Regions from separate parts of the Azorhizobium sp. AG788 genome, predicted to be linked through region 1. Evidence: riboswitches for the same ligand, from Rfam matches in the RefSeq annotation. Region 1 holds a riboswitch; the other holds the start of a gene.

Region 1 (7,053 bases):
TTTCCAGCGCGTGGCCAAGGATCACCTGAAGAAGGTGATGGCCTTCGAGGCCGACCGCATGACCGGCCTCGTGCTCACCGACGAGGTGGTGCTGCCCGAGCGCGACGTGGTGCTGGAAGAGCGCCGCATGCGCACGGACAACGACCCCTCCGCCCGCCTCGGCGAGGCCATGCAGGCGGCGACCTATGTCAACCATCCCTACCAGCACCCGATCATCGGCTGGGAGCACGAGATCAAGCAGCTGAACCGGGAGGACGCCCTCGCCTTCTACCGGCGCTATTACGCCCCCAACAATGCCGTGCTGGTGGTGGCGGGCGACGTGGAGCCCGCGCAGGTGAAGGCACTGGCCGAGGAGACCTATGGCAAGGTCGCCCGCGCGGACACGCCCAAGCGCAACCGCCCGCAGGAGCCCGAGCCGCAGGTGCACCGCCGCCTCTCGCTGAGCGATGCCCGCGTGGCGCAGCCGGTGCTCCAGCGCTCCTATCTCGTGCCGTCCTACCGCACCGCCAAGGGCAATGAGGCGGACGTTCTGGACGTGCTGGCCCAGATCCTCGGCGGCGGCCAGACCGGTCGGCTCTACCGCACGCTGGTGGTGGAGAAGGGCCTCGCGGCCGGTGCCGGTGCCTGGTACCAGGGCACGGCCTATGACGAGACCCGCTTCGGCTTCTCGGCCTCCCCGCGTCCCGGCGTGACGCTGGAGCAGCTGGAAGCCGCCCTGGACGAGGTGATCGCCAAGATCGCCGCCGAGGGTCCGGACGAGCTGGAGCTCGCCCGCGCCAAGACCCGTCTCACGGCAGATGCCATCTATGCCCGCGACAATCAGGCGACGCTTGCCCGCATCTATGGTGCGGCATGGGCCACCGGCGTGAGCGTCGATCAGGTGAACGCCTGGCCGGACGCGGTCAAGGGCGTGACCGCGGAAGAGGTGAAGGCCGCCGCCGCCCGCTATCTGGTGCTGCGCCGGGCCGTGACCGGCTATCTCACCCCGGCGCCGCAGGCCGAAGCCAAGCCTGAGAGCAAGGGTCCTGCGGAGAAGCGTTCGTGACGGTTCGCCCGTTTGCCACCGGGGCGGCGCAGGTCGCTCCGCCCCCGGCCGCCTCCGGCGCCCTGCGCATGCCGGCGGTGACCGGTTTCCTCCTTCTGTTTTCGATGGTCGTCATGTCGCTCGCTCTCGTCACGCCCACGCCCGCCCAGTCGCAGACCACGCGGATCACCCGCGTCATGAGCCCCGGCGGCATCGAGGCCTGGCTGGTGCGCGACACCACCCTGCCGCTCATCGCCATGGAATTCGCCTTCATGGGCGGCGCCGCGCAGGACCCGGCGGACAAGCCGGGCGTCGCCAGCCTCACCGCCTCGCTGCTGGATGAAGGCGCGGGCGACATGACTGCGGAGGTCTTCCACCGCACGCTGGCCGACAAGGCCATCGAGCTGCATTTCGACGCCAATCGCGACGAGATGCGCGGCTCCGTGCGCACGCTCTCGGAGAACCGCGACGCCGCCTTCGACCTGCTGCGCCTGTCGGTCACGGCGCCCCGCTTCGACACCGAGGCGGTGGAGCGGATCCGCACTGCGCAGCTCGCCGCCTTGCGCCGCCGCTCCACGGAGCCGAACGCCATCGCCAGCGAACGCTGGTTCGCCACCGCCTTCCCGAACCATCCCTATGGCCGCCCGGTCGACGGTTCACTCCAGAGCGTCCCCGCCATCACCCGCGACGATCTCGTGGGCTTCGCCAAGAAAACCCTTGCCCGCGGCAATCTGAAGGTGGCCGTGGTGGGCGACATCACGCCCGAGGAACTCGGCCAGCAGCTCGACCGCGTGTTCGGCACCCTGCCCGCGCAGCCGACCCTCGTGCCGGTGGCGGACGTGAAGCCCAAGGGCCTCGGCACGGTGGACGTGGTGCCGCTCGACGTCTCTCAGTCGGTGGTGATGATTGGCACCGACGGCCTCGACCGGCAGGACCCCGACTTCATTCCCGCTTACGTGCTGAACCACATCCTCGGCGGCAGCGCCTTCTCCTCGCGCCTGTTCAAGGAAGTGCGCGAGGCGCGCGGCCTTGCCTATTCCGTCTATTCCTATCAGGTGGCGCTGGAGCACGTGGGCCTGTGGTTCGCCGGCACGGCGACCAAGAACGAGCGCGCGGCGGAATCCATCAGGATCATCGCCGACGAGTTCCGCAAGATGCTGGATGAAGGCCCCACCCAGACCGAGCTGGACGAGGCCAAGTCCTACCTCACCGGCAGCTATGCCCTGCGCTTCGACACCTCCTCCAAGGTCGCCGGCCAGTTGCTCCAGATCCAGATCGACAAGCTCGGCATCGATTATATCGACCGCCGCAACGCGCTCATCGAGGCGGTGACGCTGGCCGATCTCAAGCGCGTGGCCCAGCGCCTGGCGGGCGCCAAGTCCACCCTGACCGTGGTGGTGGGCCGCCCCGTGGGCCTCGGCGGCTGAGGCTGACCGGGGCCGGGCGCGGGCGCCTCATTGCCGCCCGCGCTAACCATAAAAGCAGGAAGCGCGGCGCATTCGCATGCCGGGCCTCGTCGGCCTGCACGCTCTCATTTACATTTTGTTAGAGATTTGGCCCGGTTTGGTCCGCTGCCCGCCTCTTGAGCGGGCATTTCGACGGGCTGGAGCATGCGTCCATGGAGCGTTCCGCACGCCCCAGGCGCTCTGACGAGGGGACGGCGCGTGCTGCGCGCCAACCCCCGCCATCTGGAGGAAGGTGACATGCGTCTGGCGTTCCACGCCGCCCTGCCGACCCGCATTCTGGCCGGGACCGCCCTGGCTCTCTCGCTGGCGGGCTGCGCGGGCTTCAATTCGCAGGGCACGTTCGGCGCGCCCGGCACCACCGTGGACGGCGCCGCGGCCTCCGCGCCCGTCACCGCATCCGGCACCACGGTGGCGAGCGGTGCCGGCGACGGCACGGAAGTGACCTGCCCGCCGGTGACGGTGCGCTCCGGCGCCTCCACCTGGCAGGTGCCCGCCGCCGGCGGCGGTCTGCGCGCGCAGGGCACCTTCGGCACGCTCGCCCGCGAGTGCAAGGTGACCGCCGGACAGATGAACATCCGCGTCGGCATCGAGGGCCGCGTCATCCTCGGCGACAAGGGCACGCCCGGCGCCTTCACCGTGCCGATCCGCGTGGCGCTGGTGCAGGAGGGGCCCAACCCGGTCACCATCACCAGCAAGTTCTTCGTGGTGCCGGTGCAGATCCTGCCCAACGAGAGCCAGGCCGGCTTCGCCGTGGTGGAGGAAGGCATCACCTTCCCGCTGCCCAAGGGCGATGATCTCGAGCGCTACATCGTCTATGTGGGCTTCGACTCGAAGGGCGAGGCCAAGCCCGCCGCCCCGGCCCGGCCGCGCACGCCGCGCCCCGCCGCCACGAGCAGCGCGCCCAGCACCCCGGCCGCGAGTGCCCCGGCGGCGAGCAGCAGTTCCAGCACCTCGCGCTCCAGCGGCGGCGCCTCGACCGGCAGCGCGCCGGCCAGCGACACCTTCGGCCCGCCGCCCACCTTCTCCGGCTCGTCCTCGGGCGGCGCCGTCGGCCCTTCGCCGAGCACTTTCGGTCCGCCGCCCGCGCAATGAGCGCGACGGTGAATTGAACCGCGATCCCGGATCGCCTATAAGAAGCGCGGCGGTGGGCAACCACCGCCGTTCGGATGATCCCTGCGGGAGAGACCGGAAGCTGTCGAAAGGCAGGATCCGGCGCCGAAGGCGCAACCGCCCCGGAACCGCTCAGGCACAAAGGGCCGCAGGGTGACGAGCCTCTGGAAAGCAGTCGCGGATGCGATGCTGGTCCGGAGCGTTTGGCGTTTTGCGCCTCGCTTCCGGCTGCATGGATCAAGCGACTCACCGAAGGAGTAAGCCGGCCCTTCCGCGTGACGGGGTTCCGGTGAATCTCTCAGGTTCCTGCGACAGAGGGGGCGCCGCGCGGACAGTCATGTCCGCATTTTCTGGCGCCTTTCGCGGAACCGCTTCATGTCGCATGCCGACGATACGTCCCCTTTGCTGAAGACCCCGTTCCACGCCGCCCACGCGGCGCTGGGAGCCAAGCTCGTGCCCTTCGCGGGCTACGACATGCCGGTCCAGTATCCCACGGGGATTCTCACCGAGCACAACTGGACGCGCGAGAACGCCGGCCTGTTCGACGTGTCCCACATGGGCCAGGCCGCCCTCATCGGCCCCGACCACGCCACCACCGCCGCCGCGCTGGAAGCGCTCGTCCCCGCCGACATCCTGAACCTCAAGCCCGGCCAGCAGCGCTATTCGCAGCTGCTCGCGGAGGACGGCGGCATTCTCGACGACCTGATGGTCGCCCGCCCCGCCGACCCGGCGCAGGACGGCACGCTGCTGCTGGTGGTGAACGCCGCCTGCAAGACCGCCGATTACGCCCATATCGCCGCCCGCCTGCCCGCCGGCGTCACCCTCGTGACCCATGAGGACCGCGCGCTGCTCGCCCTGCAGGGGCCAAAGGCCGTGGAGGTGATGGCCCGCCATGCCCCCGGCGCCGCCGACATGGCCTTCATGACCGTGCTCGTCACCACCTATGACGGCCTGCCCATCGCCATCTCCCGCTCCGGCTATACCGGCGAGGACGGCTATGAGATTTCCGTCGCCAATGCCGATGCCGAAACGCTCTGGACCAAGCTTCTGGCCGAGCCGGCAGTGAAGCCCATCGGCCTTGGCGCCCGCGACAGCCTGCGCCTCGAAGCCGGTCTCTGCCTCTATGGCCACGACATCGACACCACCACCTCACCGGTGGAAGGCGCGCTTGTCTGGTCCATCCAGAAGCGCCGCCGCGAGGAGGGGGGCTTCCCCGGTGCGGAGCGCATCCAGCGCGAGCTGAAGGACGGCCCGGCGCGCCTGCGCGTGGGCCTTTCCTTCGAGGGCCGCGCCCCGGCCCGCGAGGGCGCCGAGATCGCCACCAAGGACGGCACCATCGTCGGCCGCGTCACCTCCGGCGGCTTCGGGCCGACGCTCGGCGCGCCCATGGCCCTTGGCTATGTGCCCACCGCCCTTTCCACGCCGGGCACCAAGCTCGACGTCATCGTTCGCGGCAAGCCGCTTGCCGCCACCGTCGTCACAACGCCGTTCGTGCCGCAGCGCTACGTTCGCAAGACTTCCGCAGCCAAAGGGGCCTGACCAATGACCACCCGTTATTCCAAGGATCATGAATACGTCCGCCTCGAAGGCGACGTGGCCGTGGTCGGCATCTCGAACTACGCCCAGGAGCAGCTCGGCGACGTGGTGTTCGTGGAATTGCCCGAGATCGGCAAGGCCATCGCGCAGGGCAAGGAAGCCGCCGTGGTGGAGAGCGTGAAGGCGGCGAGCGAGGTCTATGCCCCCGTCTCCGGCGAGGTGGTGGAGGTCAACAGCGACCTTGAGGCCACCCCGGCGACCGTGAACGAGGACCCGGAAGGCAAGGGCTGGTTCCTGAAGCTCAAGCTCTCCGACACCGCCCAGTTCGACGCGCTTATGAGCGCCGACGACTACAAGGCCTATCTCGACACCCTCTGAGACCGGGAGAGGATCCATGGCCCACGTCTATACCGCGACGGTGCGCTGGGAGCGGGGCGACGCCGTCTTCACCGACGGCCGCTACAGCCGCGCCCACCGCCTGATCTTCGACGGGCTGGAAGTGCCGGGATCCTCCTCCCCCGCCTCCGTCCGTGTGCCCCTCTCGCGGGAGGATGCGCTGGACCCCGAGGAGGCCGTGGTCGGCGCGCTTTCGAGCTGCCACATGCTGTTCTTCCTCGACTTCGCCCGCCGGGCGGGATTGCGGGTGGACAGCTACACCGACGCCGCCGTCGGCGAGATGGCACCGAACGACAAGGGCAAGCTCTATCTCGCCCGCATCACGCTGAACCCCGCTGTGGCGTTCAGCGGCGACAAAACCCCCACCGCCGAGGAGGTGGAGGCGCTCCACCACCGCGCCCACGAGGAATGCTACATCGCCAATTCGCTGCGCGGTGAAGTGGTTCTCGTTCCTAGTTTTCCTATGGCCTAAGGCCCCCGAACCCGAGACATCCATGCGCTATCTGCCCCTCACCCCGGAGGACCGCACGGAGATGCTGGCGCGCATCGGCGCCCCCTCCGTCGATGCCCTCTTCGCCGACATCCCGGCCGCGAAACTCAACCCCGCTCTCGCTGACCTGCCGGCGCACAAGACCGAGCTTTCCGTCGAGCGCACGCTCGGCGCGCTCTCCGCGCAGAACGTGCCGGCGGGCTCCGTGCCTTTCTTCGTCGGCGCGGGCGCCTATCGCCACCATGTGCCGGCGACCGTGGATCATCTGATCCAGCGCTCGGAATTCCTCACCTCCTACACGCCGTACCAGCCGGAAATCGCGCAGGGCACGCTGCAGTATCTGTTCGAGTTCCAGACCCAGGTGGGCGAGCTCACCGGCATGGAGGTGGCAAACGCCTCCATGTATGACGGCTCCACCGCCGCCGCGGAGGCGGTGCTGATGGCCCACCGCGTCACCAAGCGCCGCAAGGCCGTGGTGGCCGGCAACGTGCACCCGCACTATCGCGAGACCATCGCCACGCTCTCGCGCTATGCGGACGATGCGGTGGTCGCCCTCTCGCCCGTCCCGCAGGGCGGCAAGGACATCCTCTCCGCCATCGACGGCGAGACCTCCTGCGTCGTGGTGCAGAGCCCCGACGTGTTCGGCAACATCGTCGATCTGAAGCCCATCGCCGAGAAGGCCCATGCGGCCGGCGCGCTGCTGATCGCGGTGTTCACGGAAGTGGTCTCGCTCGGCCTCATCGAGCCGCCCGGCGCGCAGGGCGCGGACATCGTGGTGGGCGAGGGCCAGTCCATCGGCAATCCGCTCACCTTCGGCGGGCCTTATGTGGGCCTGTTCGCCACCCGCCAGAAGTATGTGCGCCAGATGCCCGGCCGTCTCGCCGGAGAGACGGTGGACGCCAGCGGCAAGCGCGGCTTCGTGTTGACGCTCTCCACCCGCGAGCAGCACATCCGCCGCGAGAAGGCGACCTCCAACATCTGCACCAATTCCGGCCTGTGCGCACTGGCCTTCACCATCCATCTCACCTTGC
Region 2 (7,053 bases), on a different contig from region 1:
CTGGATCGCGCCATCCGCGTGGCAGTCGGCATCGCACTCCTCGTCCTCCCGTTCATTCCCGCGGCGTCGCTGGCGAGCCTCGGACCGTGGCTCTGGGTGGCCGCGGCAGCGGGCCTCGTCCTCATCGCGACCGGCATTCTCGGCTTCTGCCCGGCCTATATGCTGGTCGGCCTGCGCACCTGCCCGCTGGCGCAGCCGAAGAAGTGACACGGCCGACACCCCATGACCACCACCTTCACCCCATGGACCTCTCTGGCGGGTGGCGCCCTCATCGGGCTCGCAGCCGTGCTGCTCATGGCAGCGTCAGGGCGCATCGCCGGCATCAGCGGCATCGCCTCCCGCCTCCTGCCACCTTATGAGGACGACGGCCTCGACTGGCGCCTCGCCTTCATCGCGGGCCTCGTGGCCGCGCCGGTGGCCATGATCCTCGTGACCGGCCGCCCCATCGCGCAAACGGTCTCGGGCAACCTGCTGCTCATGGCGGGGGCAGGGCTCCTCGTGGGCTTCGGCTCCGTCTGGGGCCATGGCTGCACCAGCGGCCACGGCGTATGCGGACTTTCCCGCTTCTCGCTGCGCTCCCTGGTCGCGACCCTCACCTTCATGGCGACGGCCGGACTGACAGTGTTCCTCGTCCGCCACGGTTTCGGAGGCTGACATGGCCCTGCTCCTCCCCCTCCTGTCGGGCCTCCTCTTCGGCCTCGGCCTTGTGGTCTCTGGTATGGCCGATCCGGCGAAGGTGCTCAATTTCCTGGACGTCGCCGGGACATGGGACCCGAGCCTTGCCTTCGTCATGGGCGGCGCTGTCATCGTCGCCACCATCGGCTTCCGGCGGGCTCTCCGTCAGCCCCACCCCTGGGTGGCGCCGCGTTTCCATATGCCCACGGCGCGGCAGATCGATGCCCGCGTCATTTTCGGTCCGGCCATCTTCGGCATCGGCTGGGGCCTGTCGGGTATCTGCCCCGGGCCGGCGCTGACCAGCCTGACACTGGGGGCACCGGGCGTTCTCGTCTTCGTGCCCGCCATGTTCGCCGGCATGGCCCTCGCCCGCTGGCTCGCCGGGCGGAGCCATCCCTCCACGGCCCAGGGCACCGATGCCCTGAAGACCCGCCCCTGAATCAAACGGAGACGCCTCCATGCTCCCGATCCCGCACGCCGTTGATCTGTCCGTCAAACCGGAGGTGACCGCCTTCTTCGACGCCCCCACCAACACGGTGAGCTATGTGGTGAAGGACCCGCAGTCGAACGCCTGTGCCGTCATCGACAGCGTCATGGACATCGATTACGCGGCCGGCCGCATCGCCTTCCAGTCCGCAGACGCGATCATCGCGTTCATCCAGGACCACGGACTTCGGCTGGAATGGCTCATCGAGACCCACGCGCATGCCGATCATCTTTCCGCCGCGCCCTATATCCAGCGGACCCTCGGCGGACAGATGGGTATCGGTGAAAACATCACCATCGTTCAGGAGACCTTCGGCAAGATCTTCAACGAAGGCACGGAATTCCAGCGCGACGGCAGCCAGTTCGACCGGCTGTTCAAGGACGGCGATACCTACCGGATCGGCAGCATGACGGCCTTCGCCATGCACACGCCCGGCCATACGCCCGCCTGCATGACCCACGTGATCGGCGATGCCGCCTTTGTCGGCGACACGCTGTTCATGCCTGACGGCGGCACGGCGCGGGCCGACTTTCCGGGCGGCGACGCGCACGTGCTCTACCGTTCGATCAAGCGCGTTTTGGCCCTGCCGCCCGAGACCCGCCTGTTCATGTGTCACGACTACGGCCCCAACGGCCGCGACATCCGCTGGGAGACCACGGTGGCCGATGAACGGGCGCACAACATCCACGTGCGCGACGGGGTGAGCGAAGAGGAGTTCGTCGCCATGCGCACAGCCCGCGACGCAACCCTCGACATGCCGCGCCTCATCATCCCCTCCATCCAGGTAAACATCCGCGCCGGCGAACTACCCCCGCCCGACGAGACGGGAAAGCGGTTCCTCAAGGTGCCGATCAACGGCCTGTGACCCCACTGCGCCGATCCGTGTAGCCCCTGCGCGATCGGGGCGGCTTTTCTCCGTTCCGGCTGGAGCCCGCCGTGCCCGCCTCCCTCCTCACCGATGGCCTGACGCTCTTTTCGGGGACCCTCGTCGGGCTGGTTCTCGGTCTCATCGGGGGCGGCGGCTCCGTGCTGGCAGTCCCCCTTCTGGTCTATCTCGTCGGCGTCTCCTCCCCCCACCTCGCCATCGGGACAAGCGCGGTGGCGGTGGCCGTCAGTGCGGCTGCGAATCTTGCCGGGCACGCAAGGGCGGGGCACGTGAAATGGCCATGTGCCATTGTCTTCACGTTCGCTGGCGTTCTCGGCGCGACCTTCGGCTCCACGCTCGGCAAGGCGATGGATGGACAGAAACTTCTCCTGCTTTTCGGCGCCCTGATGATCGCCATTGCACTGGCCATGTTCCGCCGCACCGGCGCCGGTGAAGATCCTGCCGTGCGGTTATCGAGCACGTCCGCCCCCGTGTTGTTGCCCCGTCTGGTCGGCATGGGCATCGCGGTCGGGACTCTCTCAGGCTTTTTCGGCATCGGTGGCGGCTTCCTCGTGGTGCCCGGCCTTTTGGCAGCGACGCGCATGCCGCTCATCTTCGCCATCGGCTCTTCTCTGGTGGCCGTCACCGCCTTCGGCGTGACGACGGCGGTGAGCTACGCCGTTTCAGGCTTCATCGACTGGCGAATGGTGGCTGTGTTCATCGGCGGAGGCGTCATCGGCGGCCTCCTTGGACAGCGGTTGGCGCGCCATCTTGCGGGGCGCAAGGGGCAGTTGTCGCGGTTGTTCGCCCTGATCGTCGCGATGGTCGGCATCTATGTGGTCGCGCGCGGCGTGATGACGCTGGCGTGACGGCTTCCCCACGCCCCGCTCCCGCCCAAAGGGGAGGCATCCCCTCATCGGCCTATCCCAACAAACGACCGGCCGCCGCGCCGGAAATGTCGCACCGGTGAAGCCCTCGCTCGCCTCGCATTTGAACGGCAAAACATCTTCAAATTGCGCCCCACCCAACCACACCGAATGATGGCAGGATGCCCGTTTGCCTGCGCATTGGGCGGGGGAGCGGTCGGCCTGCGGTATACCGGCTATTTTTTCACCACGCGTAGTTATTGTGCATTTCGTTGAGAGCGCTAGGCTCCTTCACGTGAATGGCAGCACCGGGAGAGACCGGATCGATCCGGCACCGAAGGAGCAACCGCCCCGGAAACTCTCAGGTAGAAGGACCGGTGCCTGCCAGAAGACGTCCGGAGAGTGACCGGCCCTGCCGGTCCGCCGAAGGAGCAAGCCGCGTGAGCGGTGAATCTCTCAGGCCCAGAACGGACGGGGCGACCTTTATCGCACGGGCCGGCCACCGCGCCGCCCCGTGGCGGGCACACGTCGCACGGCAAGAGGCCAGACAAGACACAAGACCGGCGCTCTCACCTTCCTGACCATCCGACCATTCCGATCCGAGGGGACTGTTGCATGAATTGGTTCAAGACCGAGGTGTCCGGCCCGCGGCGCAAGGCCCTGAAGACGCTCACCATGGCGTCCGTGCTTGCCCTTGGCCTGTCCTCCCTCGCCCCCGCCGCCCACGCGGCCGGCACCACCATCCGGGCGGTGATGCACTCGGGCCTGCGCGTGCTGGACCCGATCATCACCACCGCGCACATCACCCGCAATCACGGCTACATGATCTATGACACGCTGCTGTCCATGGATGCCAATTACAAGCCGCAGCCGCAGATGGCGGAGTACAAGGTCTCCGACGACGGCCTGACCTACACGCTCACCCTGCGCGACGGCCTGCTGTGGCACGACGGCACGCCGGTGACCGCCGAGGATTGCGTCGCCTCCCTGAAGCGCTGGGCGCAGCGCGATACCGGCGGCCAGATGCTCATGGACTACGCCGAGAGCCTCACCGCCGCCGATGCCAAGACCATTGTTCTGAAGCTCAAGAAGCCCTTCGGCCCGACGCTCGAGATGCTGGCCAAGCCCTCGTCGGTCGTGCCCTTCATGATGCCGAAGCGCATCGCGGAGACCCCCGCCAGCGAGAGCATCACCGACCAGATCGGCTCCGGCCCCTTCAAGTTCGTGAAGGCGGAGTTCCAGCCCGGCGTGAAAGTGGTCTACGAGAAGTTCGACAAATACGTGCCCCGCAAGGAGCCCCCGAGCTGGACCGCCGGCGGCAAGGTCGCCTATGTGGACCGCGTAGAATGGGTGAACATGCCCGACGCGCAGACGGCGCTGAACGCCATCAACAATGGCGAGATCGATTATATGGAGGCCCCGCCGGTGGACCTCCTGCCGCTCGCGGAAGCCAACCCGGACATCAAGAAATTCCGCTGGACGCCCCTCAATACCCAGACCATGGGGCAGATGAACGTCCTTTATCCGCCCTTCGACAATGTGAAGATCCGCCGCGCCGCTATGCTGGCGCTCGGGCAGAACGACGTGCTCGCCGCCCTCATCGGCAATCCCGAATATTTCGCGGCCTGCCCGTCCATGTATGGCTGCGGCGTCCCGCTCTCCACCGATGCGGGCGCTCCCAAGACCTTCGCCACGGGCGACATCAAGGCCGCGCAGGCGCTGCTGAAGGAGGCGGGCTATGACGGCACCCCCGTCGTCATCCTCCAGCCCACCGACGTCATCACGGTCGCTCCCCAGCCGGTGGTGGCGGCTCAGGCCCTGCGCAATGCTGGCTTCAAGGTCACGCTCCAGCCCATGGACTGGCAGACCCTGGTGACCCGACGCGCCAGCCAGGCCCCGCTGGCCGAAGGCGGATGGAGCCTGTTCTTCACCAACTGGATCGGCGCCGAAGTCTGGACGCCCCTCGTCAACCCCATGCTCAACACGCGTGGCAAGAAGGGCGGCTTCTTCGGCTGGCTGGACGATCCGGAAATCATCAAGATGCGCGACGAGTTCGCGGGGGCCAAGACGCTCGACGAGCAGAAGGCGCTCGCCGCGAAGATCCAGCAGCGCGCCTATGACGATGCCGCTTATGTGCCGCTCGGCAGCTACTACATTCCGGCCCTCTACCGCACCTCGCTTTCCGGGCTGATCCAGGGACCGGCGCCGCTGTTCTGGAACATCAAGAAAGCCAACTGACGCCGCTGCGCCCGGCCCGCACCGGCCGGGCGCAGCCCCGTTTCCCAGCGAGGGCGATCCATGCTCGCTTATGTTCTCCGGCGCGTGCTCGCCGCCATCCCCGTCATGGGCGTGGTCGCGCTGTTCGTCTTCCTGCTGCTGCGCCTCACGCCCGGCGACCCCGCCGCCATCATCGCCGGCGACACGGCGACACCGGCACAGCTGGAGGCCATCCGCACCAGCCTCGGGCTCGACAAGCCCATACCCGTCCAGTTCCTCACCTGGATCAGCCAGCTCGCGCATGGCGATCTCGGCACCTCGCTCATCTCCAAGACGCCGGTGACGACGCTGATCGGCCAGCGCCTCGGGCCGACGCTCAACCTCGCGCTCGTCACCATGGTGCTTTCGATCCTCATCGCCGTGCCCATGGGAGTGCTGGCGGCCTGGAAGCACGGCACGCTCATCGACAATCTCGTGATGGCGCTATGCGTGCTTGGCTTCTCCGTGCCGGTCTTCGTCATCGGCTATGTGCTGATCCAGGTGTTCGCCATCAACCTGCGCTGGTTCCCGGTTCAGGGCTTCAGCACGATCGCCAACGGCATCGGCCCCTTCGCCCAGCGCGCCACCCTGCCCGCCTTCACGCTCGCCTCCATCTATGTGGCGCTGATCGCCCGCATGACGCGGGCGAGCCTGCTGGACGTGCTGGGGGAAGACTACATCCGGACCGCCCGCGCGAAGGGGGTGGGTGAACGCATCGTCCTGTTCCGCCACGCTTTGCGCAACAGCGCCGTGCCCATCCTCACCGTCATCGGCACCGGCTTTGCCCTGCTCATCTCGGGCGTGGTGGTGACCGAGAGCGTGTTCAACATTCCCGGCCTCGGACGGCTCATTGTCGATGCGGTTCTGGCCCGCGACTATCCGGTCATACAGGGGCTGATCCTTCTCACCTCCGGCATCTATGTGTTCATCAACCTGATGGTCGATCTCTCTTATTCCCTGCTGGACCCGAGGATCCGCTACTGATGGCCGCCTCCTCTCCCAGTGATGCGGGCGCCCTGCCCGTCAGCCGGCCGCGCTATCTGCCGAACCTGTCGCGGCTGCGCTTCGCGCCGACCATCGCCGCCATCTGCCTTGTGCTGATCGCCGCCATGGCGCTCCTCGCGCCGCTGCTGGCGCCGCATGATCCCATCACCATGCTGCCGACCCAGCGGCTGAAGCCGCCGAGCCCCATGTATCTGCTCGGCACGGATTCCTACGGTCGCGACCTGCTCTCGCGGCTCATCTATGGCGCGCGGGTTTCGCTCATCGTCGGGCTCGGCGTGATGGTTATCTCCATCGCCATCGGCCTGCCGCTCGGCCTGCTGTCGGGCTATTTCCGCACGCTGGATGCCATCCTCATGCGGGTGATGGACGGCCTCATGGCCATTCCGAGCGTACTGCTCGCCATCGCCGTGGTGTCGCTCTCCGGCTCGTCGCTGACAACGGTGATGATCGCCATCACCATTCCCGAGGTGCCCCGCGTGGTGCGCCTCGTACGCTCGGTGGTGCTTTCCGCGCGCAACGAGCCTTATGTGGAGGCGGCCATCGCCATGGGCACGCGCCTGCCGGCCCTGCTCTATCGGCACCTGATGCCCAACACCTATGCGCCGCTGATCGTGCAGGGCACCTATATCTGCGCCTCGGCCATCGTGACGGAAGCCATCCTTTCCTTCCTCGGCGCCGGCATCGGCACCGAGACTCCCTCCTGGGGCAACATGATCTCGGAGGGGCGCATGTACTTCCAGCTGAAGCCCATGCTCATCTTCTGGCCGGGCCTGCTGCTCTCGCTGTGCATCCTGTCCGTGAACCTGATCGGCGATGCCGCCCGAGACGTGCTCGACCCGCGGCTCAAGAAGAGGACCGGCGCATGAGCGGCACCCCTTCCCCCATCCTGACCATCGACA

What was found. A riboswitch is a leader RNA that binds a small molecule or an ion and turns the genes downstream of it on or off. The one in region 1 is predicted to bind glycine.
Region 2: linked by a shared signal. The riboswitch ahead of DFO45_RS04895 (ABC transporter substrate-binding protein) and the one ahead of gcvT (glycine cleavage system aminomethyltransferase GcvT) in region 1 are both predicted to bind glycine.

The regions. Positions count from the first base shown of each region.
Region 1 covers NZ_SOBM01000009.1:52,362-59,414, forward strand. Annotated here, with positions in the region: gene DFO45_RS21535 (pitrilysin family protein) at 1-1,045, shown strand, start outside; gene DFO45_RS21540 (pitrilysin family protein) at 1,042-2,451, shown strand; gene DFO45_RS21545 (hypothetical protein) at 2,689-3,582, shown strand; glycine riboswitch at 3,657-3,759, shown strand; gene gcvT (glycine cleavage system aminomethyltransferase GcvT) at 3,976-5,139, shown strand; gene gcvH (glycine cleavage system protein GcvH) at 5,143-5,514, shown strand; gene DFO45_RS21560 (OsmC family protein) at 5,531-6,004, shown strand; gene gcvPA (aminomethyl-transferring glycine dehydrogenase subunit GcvPA) at 6,027-7,053, shown strand, end outside.
Region 2 covers NZ_SOBM01000002.1:192,017-199,069, reverse strand. Annotated here, with positions in the region: gene DFO45_RS04920 (DUF2892 domain-containing protein) at 1-207, shown strand, start outside; gene DFO45_RS04915 (YeeE/YedE thiosulfate transporter family protein) at 223-654, shown strand; gene DFO45_RS04910 (YeeE/YedE family protein) at 656-1,114, shown strand; gene DFO45_RS04905 (MBL fold metallo-hydrolase) at 1,134-2,027, shown strand; gene DFO45_RS04900 (sulfite exporter TauE/SafE family protein) at 2,099-2,896, shown strand; glycine riboswitch at 3,193-3,280, shown strand; gene DFO45_RS04895 (ABC transporter substrate-binding protein) at 3,509-5,131, shown strand; gene DFO45_RS04890 (ABC transporter permease) at 5,192-6,133, shown strand; gene DFO45_RS04885 (ABC transporter permease) at 6,133-7,020, shown strand; gene DFO45_RS04880 (ABC transporter ATP-binding protein) at 7,017-7,053, shown strand, end outside.